DNA from 4 places in the Halalkalibacter flavus genome. Region 1 is predicted to be linked to each of the others. Evidence: riboswitches for the same ligand, from Rfam matches in the RefSeq annotation. Region 1 holds a riboswitch; each other region holds the start of a gene.

What was found. A riboswitch is a leader RNA that binds a small molecule or an ion and turns the genes downstream of it on or off. The one in region 1 is predicted to bind thiamine pyrophosphate.
Region 2: linked by a shared signal. The riboswitch ahead of SAY88_RS23920 (ABC transporter permease) and the one ahead of thiE (thiamine phosphate synthase) in region 1 are both predicted to bind thiamine pyrophosphate.
Region 3: linked by a shared signal. The riboswitch ahead of thiC (phosphomethylpyrimidine synthase ThiC) and the one ahead of thiE (thiamine phosphate synthase) in region 1 are both predicted to bind thiamine pyrophosphate.
Region 4: linked by a shared signal. The riboswitch ahead of SAY88_RS22435 (LuxE/PaaK family acyltransferase) and the one ahead of thiE (thiamine phosphate synthase) in region 1 are both predicted to bind thiamine pyrophosphate.

The regions. Positions count from the first base shown of each region.
Region 1 is NZ_JAWRVK010000016.1:22,651-25,819, reverse strand. Features, by position in the region: gene aspA (aspartate ammonia-lyase) at 1-304, shown strand, start outside; gene SAY88_RS12105 (YqgU-like beta propeller domain-containing protein) at 541-1,659, shown strand; TPP riboswitch at 1,724-1,830, shown strand; gene thiE (thiamine phosphate synthase) at 1,888-2,514, shown strand; gene thiS (sulfur carrier protein ThiS) at 2,522-2,719, shown strand; gene SAY88_RS12090 (thiazole synthase) at 2,721-3,169, shown strand, end outside.
Region 2 is NZ_JAWRVK010000076.1:2,406-5,574, reverse strand. Features, by position in the region: gene SAY88_RS23925 (ABC transporter substrate-binding protein) at 1-878, opposite strand, end outside; gene SAY88_RS23920 (ABC transporter permease) at 906-1,679, opposite strand; TPP riboswitch at 1,743-1,854, opposite strand; gene SAY88_RS23915 (ECF transporter S component) at 2,527-3,042, opposite strand; gene SAY88_RS23910 (DUF4430 domain-containing protein) at 3,045-3,169, opposite strand, start outside.
Region 3 is NZ_JAWRVK010000002.1:186,686-189,854, reverse strand. Features, by position in the region: gene SAY88_RS02220 (2-hydroxyacid dehydrogenase) at 1-792, opposite strand, end outside; TPP riboswitch at 954-1,068, shown strand; gene thiC (phosphomethylpyrimidine synthase ThiC) at 1,199-2,983, shown strand.
Region 4 is NZ_JAWRVK010000056.1:9,081-12,249, reverse strand. Features, by position in the region: gene SAY88_RS22445 (16S rRNA (uracil(1498)-N(3))-methyltransferase) at 1-348, shown strand, start outside; gene mtaB (tRNA (N(6)-L-threonylcarbamoyladenosine(37)-C(2))-methylthiotransferase MtaB) at 354-1,703, shown strand; TPP riboswitch at 1,851-1,955, shown strand; gene SAY88_RS22435 (LuxE/PaaK family acyltransferase) at 2,046-3,164, shown strand; gene SAY88_RS22430 (acyl-CoA reductase) at 3,161-3,169, shown strand, end outside.

The sequences.
Region 1 (3,169 bases):
AATTTTGCAAAATGGAATAAGTGTCTTTAGGAAATATGCAATTGAGGGAATGACTGCTAATGTAGAACATTGCCGTCAGATGGTTGAAAGAAGTGTTGGAATTGTAACAGCGATTAATCCTCATGTTGGTTATGAGGTAGCTTCTAGGGTGGCGAAAGAAGCAATTCAATCAAATCGGCCAGTTCGGGAAATTTGTCTTGAAAGAGGAATTTTGTCGGAAGAGGAATTGAATGAAATTCTTGATCCAAAGGAAATGACGAATCCTGGAATTGCTGGTTCGAGGTTTATAGATGGTGAAATGTAAGATTCATTGACTTATGTATAGAAGGCACTTAAAAGGTAAAATCACCTTTATAAGTGCCTATTTTTATTTTACTAAAACATAGTACAAATATCTCTCTTTCTGCTATAATGTAGTAATTTAGTGGGCCGGAAGGTGTGAGGTATCTTTCTTTTTTGTGTGAAAAAATTGAAACGTCTAAGGGGTTATTTTCGTCTAATACTATAGACGAAAGTGCTTAAATGAGAGGGAGGGGAAAGATGAAGCGAATTGTATATATTATTGGGATTCTTTTTATGGTTTCAGCCTGTACCCAAGCTCCGTTAGAGAGTCAACCCTTACCAAGAAGTTTCGAATATCAACCAATTAAGCGAGATGTATCAACCTCTTTCTTTACAGGGGCTGATATTACACCTATACAAAACGAACATGTTGTAACGGAAATTATAGGTTGGTTTGACGATGATACGCTTTTGTATTTGCAAGAACAAGAAGAGCGTTCAAGTCTTTATAAACATCACCTTTCTACAGGACATTCATCAAGTTTTGTTGAGGTGGGCGGGTGGATTACAGAGGTCCGTGCTAATGCCGATTACTCTTTATTTGCTATTTCGCATATAACGGTAGATAATGAGGCTCACTTAGTTATTATTGACCGGAATGGTGAGATAAGGCAGACGATCAAAGATTACGGCGAAGAATATACTGCATACTGGAATCCATATAAACTTGATACGTTTATTTTGATTGCTTTTTTACCAGATTGGGAATTTGAAACGTATGTAGTTGATGTAGCTGAAACGAAAGTGAGAAGTATCGATTTGGAACAGTCCTATGTACAATGGATTTCGGCTACTGATGTCGGGTATTTAAAATGGGAAGAACTCGAACCTAATTTTCAAGCACCTCTATATGAAGTCAATGTAAATAGTGGGGAGGTGAAAAAATGGCAGGATGCTGTAATTGCATATATGAGTTTCCCGGATGGTCTCTCGCTCTCTGTAACAGTGGAATCTGTATATGACCTGTATTCCACATACACATTTTATGATGAGCAAAATGCTTTTAGGCATATTGACATGCCCATTCTTAACACATATTCGGAACAATGGTGGATCCCTTATTACTCTTATGATGATGTACATGGAATTTTTTACTACTTAAGACCACAATATAGCAGTGATTTCTTTAGTTACACTGATGGTTTTGAGTTGGTTGCTTATGATATTCAAAGAGATGCTGAAGAAAAGCTGACTGTATTAGAAAGGCATGTTCCTATTCATGTTTCACCTGAAGGATCTTTCTTGCTATTTGGAGATCGCTTCGAGATGGTTATGGACTTGTCTGAAGGGACGTCTATTCCTCTTATAGAAGAATAAGATGTTAACTTGGCCTCTTGCTTTTTTTAGTCAGTATGTCATAATAACTGTATAACTAGTATGTATTATAGACTAGGGGTGTCCACATAAGTGGACTGAGAAAAAGGTTATCCTTTTACCCTCATACCTGATCTGGATCACGCCAGCGTAGGGAAGTCATCTGAGCCGTATTCCGTATGTTCGGATGCGGCTTTTTTTCGATTTTATGTATAAAAAGGTGGGTTACTCATGAGAGAGTTTAAGTTATACGCGATTACAGGTGAAGAATTTCATCAAGGCAGAGACCTTGTAGAAGTAATGGAAGAAGCAATTTTGGGTGGTGTTGATATTATCCAGTTACGAGATAAAACGAGTAGCAAAAGAGATGTGCTAAACAAAGCAAAGTCACTACGTGAATTAACAAGAAAGCATGATGTGTTGTTTATTGTAAATGACCACATTGATGTTGCTCTTGCAGTTGATGCAGATGGCATACACATTGGCCAAGATGATTTGCCTCTTGCTGAAGCAAGGAAGATTATGGGACAAGATAAAATAATCGGACTTTCCACTCACAAAATTGAGGAAGCTCGCGAGGCTGAAGCGGGTGGAGCTGATTACATTGGGGTTGGGCCGATTTTTCATACCAATAGTAAAGTAGATGTCGTCGATCCTGTTACAACTGAGTATATTAAGCAAGTTATTGCAGAGATCAATATTCCGTTTGTGGCGATCGGCGGAATTAAGCTGCACAATGTAGATCAGGTATTAGATGCAGGTGCAACTAGAATTTGTATGATATCTGAAATTGTTGGTGCAAAAGATGTAAAAGGTGTTTGTCAGCAATTTACAAAAATATTAGCGGAAAAAGGGTGAATAGTAGATGCGTTTAATTATAAATGGGGAAGAACATCACGTAGACGTTTCTAGCCTTGAAGAAGTGGTGTCACATTTTGAACTCGAACCACATCTTGTTGTAACTGAGGTAGATGGAAATATTATTGAACGTACCAATTGGTCAGGGACTGAACTAAAAGAAGGCATGAGAATTGAACTTGTTCAATTCGTTGGAGGTGGCTGAGATGAAACAAAAAAAATTAACGATTGCAGGTAAAGAATTATCTTCGCGTTTCTTCCTTGGGACGGGTAGGTATCCAAATCCATTTGTCCAAAATGAAGCAATCAAGGCATCCGAAGCTGAGGTGTTGACCTTTGCTATTAGACGAGTCAATCTAGGAGCTCCGAATGAGGATGCTATTTTACAACATTTAGAAGGTATGTCTTTTACCTATTTGCCCAACACTTCGGGCGCGAAAACAGCAGAAGAGGCAATTCGAATTGCAAGATTGGCAAAGGCTTCAGGCTTGAGTGATTGGATTAAGGTAGAAATCAGTGTAGACGAGAAAACGTTGCTTCCTGATCCGATTGAAACACTAAAAGCAACAGAAGTCCTGGCAAAAGAGGGATTTGTCGTTTTACCATATACTTCTGATGATCCAGTTCTTTGTAAACGATTAGAGGAAGCTGGGGC
Region 2 (3,169 bases), on a different contig from region 1:
CGAATCAGTTCTTCATTTGTTTCTGGGCTAGCGGCAATTAAGATCTCCGCAGCTTCTGATGGCTGCTCAACCGCAAATTCATATCCTTTCGAGACAGCTCTTACAAACTTTTCAACTAGCTCAGGCTGCTCTTCAATCACGGCTTCACTGCTAAAAATAACAGGAGAATAATAATTAAAAACAGGATCAATATCTTTAAGGTAAATCATATTAATGTCCTCACCACGAACTTCAGCTTCAATTCCTGTCCACCCATAAAAAATCCATTGAAAATCTATGTCTCTTTTCGTATTCGCAAAAAAGTCAGCAGATCCAACAATCACATTATCTACCGAAGAAGGATCAACCCCATGCTGATTTAATACCGTATCCAAAATTGCTTCTTCTTCCGCACCACCAAATCCACCATATGTCTTTCCTTCAAAATCCTCTGGTGATGTAATGTCTTTCTCAACTGGGGAAGCAAAACCAGATGTGTGCTCCTGAATGACAGCTGCAATCGAAACAACTGGAATACCTGTTGATCTAGCAATTGTCACGCCTGTCTGAGAGCCAATCCCAAAATCAGCTTGTCCTGCTGCGACAACTGGTACGGCTCCTTCCATAGCTGGTTCGATAATCGTTAAATCAATCCCTTCCTCTTCAAAATACCCTTTTTCTTTCGCAACATAAATACCCGTATGATTTGTGTTAGGAACCCAATCTAATATAAACGTTGCTTCCATTAACTCTGTAGATTCAGCTGGTAACTCTTCCCCTGTTTCCGATTCAACCTCCGTTTCGGCCTCTCCCCCTTGACTTGACTCTTCTGCTTGGTTACAACCAACTAACATAAGCATGATAATGAAAAATAAAAATGCACTTAATTTTTTTGACATCGGACTCTCTCCTCAGACCTAATTTGTTTATTTTTTATGAGACTTATGTTTCCACGGCATCATGAGTCTGCCGAGTAGTACAACAACTAAAAATAAAAGGCAGCTTAAAAGTGAAATCAACACAATAACAACAAAGACCCTATCTGTCGCAAACGAGCTTTGAGCTTTGATTAAATAAATACCTAACCCAGAACTTGCACCGACCCACTCAGAAATTACTGCTGCCAGCACACTATATGTAGCCCCAATTCTCAACCCTGTAAATAAATAAGGTAATGCATGCGGGAACCTGACAGAAGAAAATACCTGCAGTTGCGATCCACCCATCGACCGAACAAGCCGGATCATATCGCGATCACTTGATTGCAGTCCCTCAACAACACTAACGACTACCGGAAAAAAAGTGACTAATGCAACGACAAGAACTTTAGGCAAAATCCCATAACCAAACCAAATAATGAGTAACGGCGCAATCGCAATAATAGGAATCGTTTGCGAGAATAAGAGAATCGGGTAAAAACTTTTACGTAAAAACGGTGAAAAATCTAAAATAAAAGCCATTACTAACGCAACGATAATTCCTAATAAGAAACCAAGCAGCGCTTCTTTTGTGGTCATCCAGATATGTTCCGGTAATAGATGCCACGTGTCAAATAACGTAAGAACAATCAAGCTTGGCGCTGGTAAGATCCACTTTTCAACGTCCCAAATCCAGACAGCCACTTCCCATACGACAAGAAACATAATAATGGCAATGATCGCTGGAGCCACTGAACGGATCGACTGACGCAAACGTTCCATGAAACCCTCCTTTCACAAAAAAAGTCTACACACCTTAGAGGCGTGTAGACTTTACATGTCAACATGTAATTCTAATAAACATCCCTCCGCTGGCATTACCCAGATCAGGTTTAAGGGTCGATATCTTCATCGGGATATCCTCTCAGCCAACCTCATAGCTCCCCTATTATTTTTCATAAATTTTCTAGAAAAGCTTATCACACATTTTGACTTTGTACAATATTCTGTTCTTTTAAACAACTATTTAATGCAATTACCACCCTCTAGTTAGAATAGAGCGCGATCCTTTTCCCGGACGCTTGAAGACCTCTTTCTCCTTGCTATATCACCGAACGGGCTTTCATTTGCTTTATGAAGACCCAATACCTTTCCAAGAGCAACGATCAGGTCTTCATCCCTCTTATGAAGACCAATCCCCTTTCCCAAAGAAACAATCAGGTCTTCATCTCTCTTATGAAGACCTAATCCCCTTTCCCAAAGAAACAATCAGGTCTTCATCCCTCTTATGAACACCTAATCCCCTTTCCTAACACAACAATCAGGTCTTCATCCCTCCTATGAAGACCCAATCCCCTTTCCCAGAGCACGATCAGGTCTTCATCCCTTTATGAAGACCCAATTCCCTTTCCCAGAGCAACAATCAGGTCTTCATCCCTCTTATGAACACCTAATCCCCTTTCCCATAACACCGAACAAGCCTTTCATAATGCCCAATTCTCCCAAGAAACCTGAAAAAAGAGACGAAAATCGTAACGATCTCCGCCTCAAATAATATATACCTTAATCTTTATCCCACTGTAACAAAGATTTTGCTTTTCAAAAGCCCCTTTAAGCTTAACATCCTTCATTATATCGATGAAAATGGACCTTTCTTTAAATAATGAACAAAAACCCTACTCATGACTGGATAAAGGAGTGAAAAGAAAATCATATTCCCTATCGCATGGTTTGTGTCAAATGGGAGCCCAGCTAAGTAATACGCGATAAAGCGATCGCTAATGAACAGCATATTTAACGAGATGACAAATCCATAAAAATAACCACAAAATCCTGCGTACATGATGAGAACAAGGAAAGGTATACCCCACTTCGTATGAGCTCTTCCCATCCAGCCAGAGAGAAGCCCAATCACAGACCAAGAAATGATTTGCCAAAAGGTCCATATGCCTGTTCCTAATGTCATATTCGTTAATACCGTACTGACAAAACCTAGAATGAGGCCATTGACCGGTCCCATAAACATCGCTGTGATTATAATAATGGACGTAACCGGTTGAACATTAGGAATATGAGCAAAAGCCATTCGGCCTACCACACAAAGAGCACTGAGCATGGCTAGCAACGTAATTCGGCGAATTGACATGCCTATTCAATCGAAGCGTAATGAAAATGAATCAAGTCTCCATGTTCAATTTCGTATTCAGCTGCCCCTACTAATGCTTCTTCCCCGTTGATCGTATAGAGCCAATAACTTGATGTTTCATCATCTG
Region 3 (3,169 bases), on a different contig from region 1:
TGTGAACACATCGATACCAGCTGCATGGATTTCTTTATTGACTAAAGCATGATAAAGAGCCTCTTCATCGACATTTTTTCCACGGGATCCATTTATGAAAATAGCACTTTTTTTCATTTTCTTAAAGTCTTTTACTCCTATCAATTTTTCCGTTTCTTTCGTAGCTGGGACCATCAAACAAACAAAATCTGATTGCGTAAGAAGATCATCGAAGTCACAATATGATGCTTGATATAACTCCTCAGCCTCTTTGTTTTTTGAGCGGTTATGGTAAAGAATATCCATGCCAAAGCCGAAATGAGCTCTTCTCGCTATAGCTCGGCCAATATTCCCCATTCCGATAATTCCTAGAGTTTTATGATGTACATCTACGCCATATTGATCTGGTTGGAGAGAAATATCCCACTGTCCTGACTTTACAAACTGATCTAACTCGGGAATTCTTCTAGCAGTTGAAAGCAGTAAACCAAAGATTGCATCTGCTGTTGTATCGTCCAAGACTCCCGGTGTATTTGTAGCCAGTATTTTCCGTTTTGTTAATTCTTCAAGGTCTAAGTTATCATAGCCAACGGATACGTTACAAACGACTTTAAGGTTGGGAGCGTTGTCTAATAGTTCTTTCGTTACTTTTAATGCAAGTCCAATAATGCCTTCAGCTTTTTTTAATGCAAGGTCAAAATCTGGATTTCCTATGTATTCATGGTTATGGAAACTTGTTACCTCGTACTCTTTTTCCAATTCTTTAATGACTCGTTTATCAACTCTCATATAGACAAGAACGTTTGGTTTCATAAAGACTCCTTTCAATCAATAGTACGTAAAAACTTTAGCACAAAATAACTTTTTTAACCAATGTTCCATAGGCAATGAATGGAGGTGTATGAAAAAAATTCTAAAAAAGTGTTTGAATTTATTGTAGATTCCTATATAATGACAATATAAATTAATTTAATAGAATTAACTAGGGGAGTCCAATGAGTTGGGCTGAGAAACATGAACGTTAAAGATTGTTGACCCTTTGGACCTGATCTGGATCATACCAGCGTGGGGAAGTTTAAGAAAGATTTTTATTGACTATACTTCTATCAATTAGCCGGGTCCAAACCAATTGTTTGGTTCCGGCTTTTTTATGTATCTTCAGCTTCCTTCCTTTTTATGTCTAGATTTTGTCCTTTCTATTTCAAAAGGAGAGAATTCAATGTCCACACCTTCATTAAATGAAAAAAACATTTCAATTATGTCTAGCTTTTCAGGCAGTAAAAAAGTGTATGTCCAAGGTTCGAGGCCTGACATTCAAGTACCTATGCGAGAAATTGAATTAAGTCCGACATCAGGAACGGTTGGGGAAGAGGAAAATCCGCCAGTTCGCGTATATGACACAAGTGGTCCATACACGGACCATCATTACAAAGTTGATATAACAAAAGGGCTTCCTGCTCTTCGCAGCAAGTGGATTAAAGAACGAAATGATGTGGAAGAGTACGAAGGGCGTAAGATTAAACCAGAGGATAACGGGTATATTTCGGCAGAAGACCCACGTGCCAATTCTCATGTCTTCCCTGGGTTAGAACGAAAGCCGTTACGTGCGAAAAAAGGTAAAAATGTAACACAGCTTCATTATGCAAAAAAAGGTATTATTACACCTGAAATGGAGTTTATCGCAATAAGAGAAAATCTTGATCCAGAATTCGTGCGTTTGGAGGTTGCAAGCGGTAGAGCGATTATCCCAGCAAACATCAACCATCCTGAAACAGAACCGATGATTATTGGACGCAATTTCCATGTGAAAATTAATGCGAATATTGGGAATTCGGCGGTTTCTTCATCAATTGAAGAAGAAGTTGAAAAAATGACATGGGCAACGCGCTGGGGTGCTGATACGATGATGGATTTATCGACAGGTAAAAACATTCACACAACACGTGAGTGGATCATTCGGAATTCTGCTGTTCCCGTTGGCACGGTTCCGCTGTATCAAGCACTTGAGAAGGTCAATGGGATTGCAGAGGATTTAACGTGGGAAGTATATCGTGATACGTTGATTGAGCAAGCAGAGCAAGGAGTTGATTACTTTACGATCCATGCGGGTGTTCTCATGCGATACGTTCCATTAACGGTAAAACGTCTAACAGGTATTGTTTCGCGAGGTGGCTCGATTATGGCACAGTGGTGTTTATATCACCATCAAGAGAACTTCTTATATACTCATTTTGAAGAAATTTGCGAGATTATGAAAACATATGATATCGCGTTTTCTTTAGGAGATGGGTTACGACCAGGATCCATTGCTGATGCAAATGATGAAGCCCAATTTGCGGAATTAGAAACTCTCGGCGAACTAACAAAGCTAGCTTGGCAGCATGATGTTCAAGTCATGGTGGAAGGACCAGGACATGTACCAATGCACTTAATTAAAGAAAACATGGATAAGCAGTTGGAAATGTGCCACGAAGCACCATTTTATACACTAGGTCCATTAACGACTGACATTGCTCCTGGATATGATCATATCACATCAGCTATTGGTGCTGCGATGATTGGTTGGTTTGGTACAGCAATGCTTTGCTACGTAACACCAAAAGAACATCTCGGATTACCTAATCGTGAAGATGTACGTGAAGGGGTTATTACGTACAAAATTGCCGCTCATGCTGCTGATTTAGCAAAAGGGCATCCAGGTGCACGAGTTCGTGATGATGCTTTGTCAAAAGCTCGTTTTGAATTCCGCTGGAGAGACCAATTTAATCTAGCACTTGATCCGGAACGGGCACTAGAATACCATGATGAAACGCTACCGGCTGAGGGGGCGAAAACGGCTCATTTTTGCTCGATGTGTGGTCCGAAGTTCTGTAGTATGAGAATTTCACATGACATTCGCCAATATGCGAAAGAAAATAAACTAGAAACTAGCGAAGCGATTGAAAAAGGCTTGAAGGAAAAAGCTGAGCAGTTTAAGAAGTCTGGCGGGAAAATTTATCAGTAAACATCTAAGGAGGATTGACGTGGTGAAGGTGCCTGATATTCAAAGGAAAATTGATAAATTAAGGGAGGATCTGCTTTACTGGGAAACTCACTTAAAGGACGTACAAAATAAGTGTCACCATTCATTTGAAAGTACTCCACTTTATAAAAGGTGTTTGCATTGTCAAAAGGTAGAAGCTTTATATTA
Region 4 (3,169 bases), on a different contig from region 1:
GCCGCGGAACAGTCGTATAGAGAACGCATTCCTGAGGTTCTAAATGTTCATTCTTTTACTGACTTAAAACAAAAAATCTCTTCGTATGATGTAGTCATCTTAGCATATGAAGAATCGGCAAAGCGTGGAGAACAAGTTCAGTTGGCTCAGCAGTTAGCATCAGTAACGCTTGGGCAGAAAGTTTTAGTGATTATCGGACCTGAAGGTGGAATCACTGAAGAAGAGCTTCGTCAATTAACTGAACAAGGTGCTATTGCTTGTGGATTTGGACCACGGATATTACGTACGGAAACGGCATCTCTTTATGTGCTTGCTGCGATTTCGTACCATTTCGAATTAATGAGGTGATATTAATGCCTACTGTTGCCTTTCATACATTAGGTTGTAAAGTAAATCATTACGAAACAGAAGCGATTTGGCAGCTGTTTCATAATGAAGGTTATGAAAAAGTTGATTTTGAAGCAACTTCAGATGTTTATGTCATAAATACATGTACAGTAACAAATACAGGCGATAAAAAAAGCCGACAAGTGATTCGTCGTGCAATCCGTAAAAATCCTGATGCCGTTATCTGTGTAACAGGGTGCTACGCTCAAACATCTCCTGCTGAAATTATGGCGATTCCTGGCGTCGATATTGTTGTCGGGACTCAAGACCGTGTGAAGATGCTTGAGTATATTGATCAGTTCAAACGTGAACGAGAACCAATTAACGGGGTAGGAAATATCATGAAGTCGCGTGTTTACGAAGAGCTTGATGTGCCAGCTTTTACTGATCGTACGCGTGCTTCTTTAAAAATCCAAGAAGGCTGTAACAATTTTTGCACATTTTGTATTATTCCATGGGCTCGTGGTTTGATGCGATCACGTGATCCACAGGAAATAATTAAACAAGCCGAACAGTTGGTTCATGCTGGTTATAAAGAGATTGTCTTAACCGGAATTCATACTGGTGGATATGGGGAAGACTTGAAAGATTACAGTCTTGCACGTTTACTTGAAGACTTAGAAAAAGTAGACGGATTAAAGCGAATCCGTATTTCATCGATTGAAGCTAGTCAATTAACTGATGAAGTTATTAATGTGATTGACCGTTCAAATAAAGTTGTGCGACATCTGCATATTCCATTGCAATCAGGGTCAAATACTGTGTTAAAACGTATGCGCCGTAAGTATACGATGGAATTCTTTGGTGAGCGTTTAGATCGTTTGAAAGAAGTTCTACCAGGACTTGCTGTAACTTCTGATGTGATCGTTGGATTTCCTGGAGAAACAGAAGAGGAGTTCCAAGAAACGTTTGATTTTATTGCTAAGCATAAGTTTAGTGAACTACATGTGTTTCCATATTCAAAGCGTACAGGGACACCTGCTGCTCGTATGGAAGATCAAGTTGATGAAGAGATTAAAAATGAACGTGTTCACCGTTTAATTGAATTATCTAATCAGCTAGCAAAAGAGTACGCATCGCATTTTGAAGGGGAAGTGCTTGAAGTAATTCCCGAAGAGCGTGATAAGGAAGATAAAAATAGCGGTTTATTCATCGGATATACCGACAACTATTTAAAAGTAAAAGTTCCTGCTACTGAAGATATGATTGGGAAGCTTGTAAAAGTAAAAATTACAAAAGCGGGTTATCCTTATAACGAGGGCGAATTCGTACGCGTGTTAGAGGAAGATGAGAGAGTACAAGTTGTGAATGGATAATAAAGGCCTCGGGGTAACTGAAGGCACTGAAAAAGGGAACATCACTTTTTCAGTGCCTTCGGGTAACTCAAGGCTTTTTTGCTGTTTGGACAACTATAGCGAGAAGACGTATTTAATGATATGATTTATTGAGCAACTATATTGAATTTTTACCACTAGGGGAGCCGAAGTTGGCTGAGATTAAAGCGTTGTTTTAAACCCTTTGAACCTGAACTATGTAATCATAGCGTAGGGAAGTGGACATCATTTAATCAGCTATATTTTGAGAAAACATAGTGAAGATTGATGACCGCTTTCGAGATAGGAAGCGGTTTTGTTAATGTTGAAGAGGAGTGTTAGATATTGTTAGCTACATATGAAACATTAAAACAAGAACTTAGAAAATTTATTAATCAACCTACTACGAACGATGAACAATTTAATCAAATGGCTCTGAATGTTTTTCAGTTCCAATATAACCACAACCAAACGTATCGAAAATTTTGTAGAAAACGTCGTGTCTCACCTAGAAACATTAAACACTTTTTAGAGATCCCTCCTGTACCGATTGATGCGTTTAAATTAACGACTTTATCAAGTCATCCATTGGAGAAAACAGAAGCGTTATTTATGACAAGCGGAACAACGAATCCCGAAAAAAAAGGTAAAAACTATCACCGAGATTTAGACATCTATGATTTATCTATGAAGACCTTTTTTAAGTTAGCGATTATCCCTGATCTTGAAAAGGTAAAAATGTTTGTTCTTTTTCCGGAAGAAGAAGTGTTGCCAAATTCGTCATTGGCACATTATTTACATATCGCTAAACAATCATTTGGAACAGAAGATAGTTTATACTTTTTTTCAAAAGATGAATTTCAAGTAGAGAAACTGGTTGAAGAACTACAAAAAACGGAAAAAAATAAGGAACCGGTTTTATTGATTGGAGCGACTTTTTCCTTTATTCATTTCTTAGATGAGTGTCGAAATAGAAATCTGAACTTTGAATTACCTGCTAAAAGTCGCTTAATGGATACAGGGGGAGCCAAAGGACGATCGCGAGAAATGGAACCAAATGAGTTTAAAACAGAGATGAGCAGGTTATTTTCGTTACCTTTAGAAAATTGCCTCAATATGTATGGAATGACAGAGTTAAGCTCTCAAATGTATGATGGAAACTTTCTTCATAACGAGGTTGAGTATCACAACCCAACGAAACATGCACCGCACTGGGTTAGAACGGTAGTCATGGATATCGAACGAATGGAGAAGAAACCCGTAGGAGAAAGAGGGATTATCGTTCACTATGATTTAGCAAATTTAAATTCAGTTATGGGCATTTTAACAGAGGATATAGGTGTCAGTGCGGGCGATGGATTTTATTTGTTAGGTCGAGCAGAAGGAGCAGAAGCAAAAGGGTGTTCATTAGCGGTTGAACAATTTCTAGCTTCGGCTCAACAATCAAGAGGGGATCTAGTATGATGATA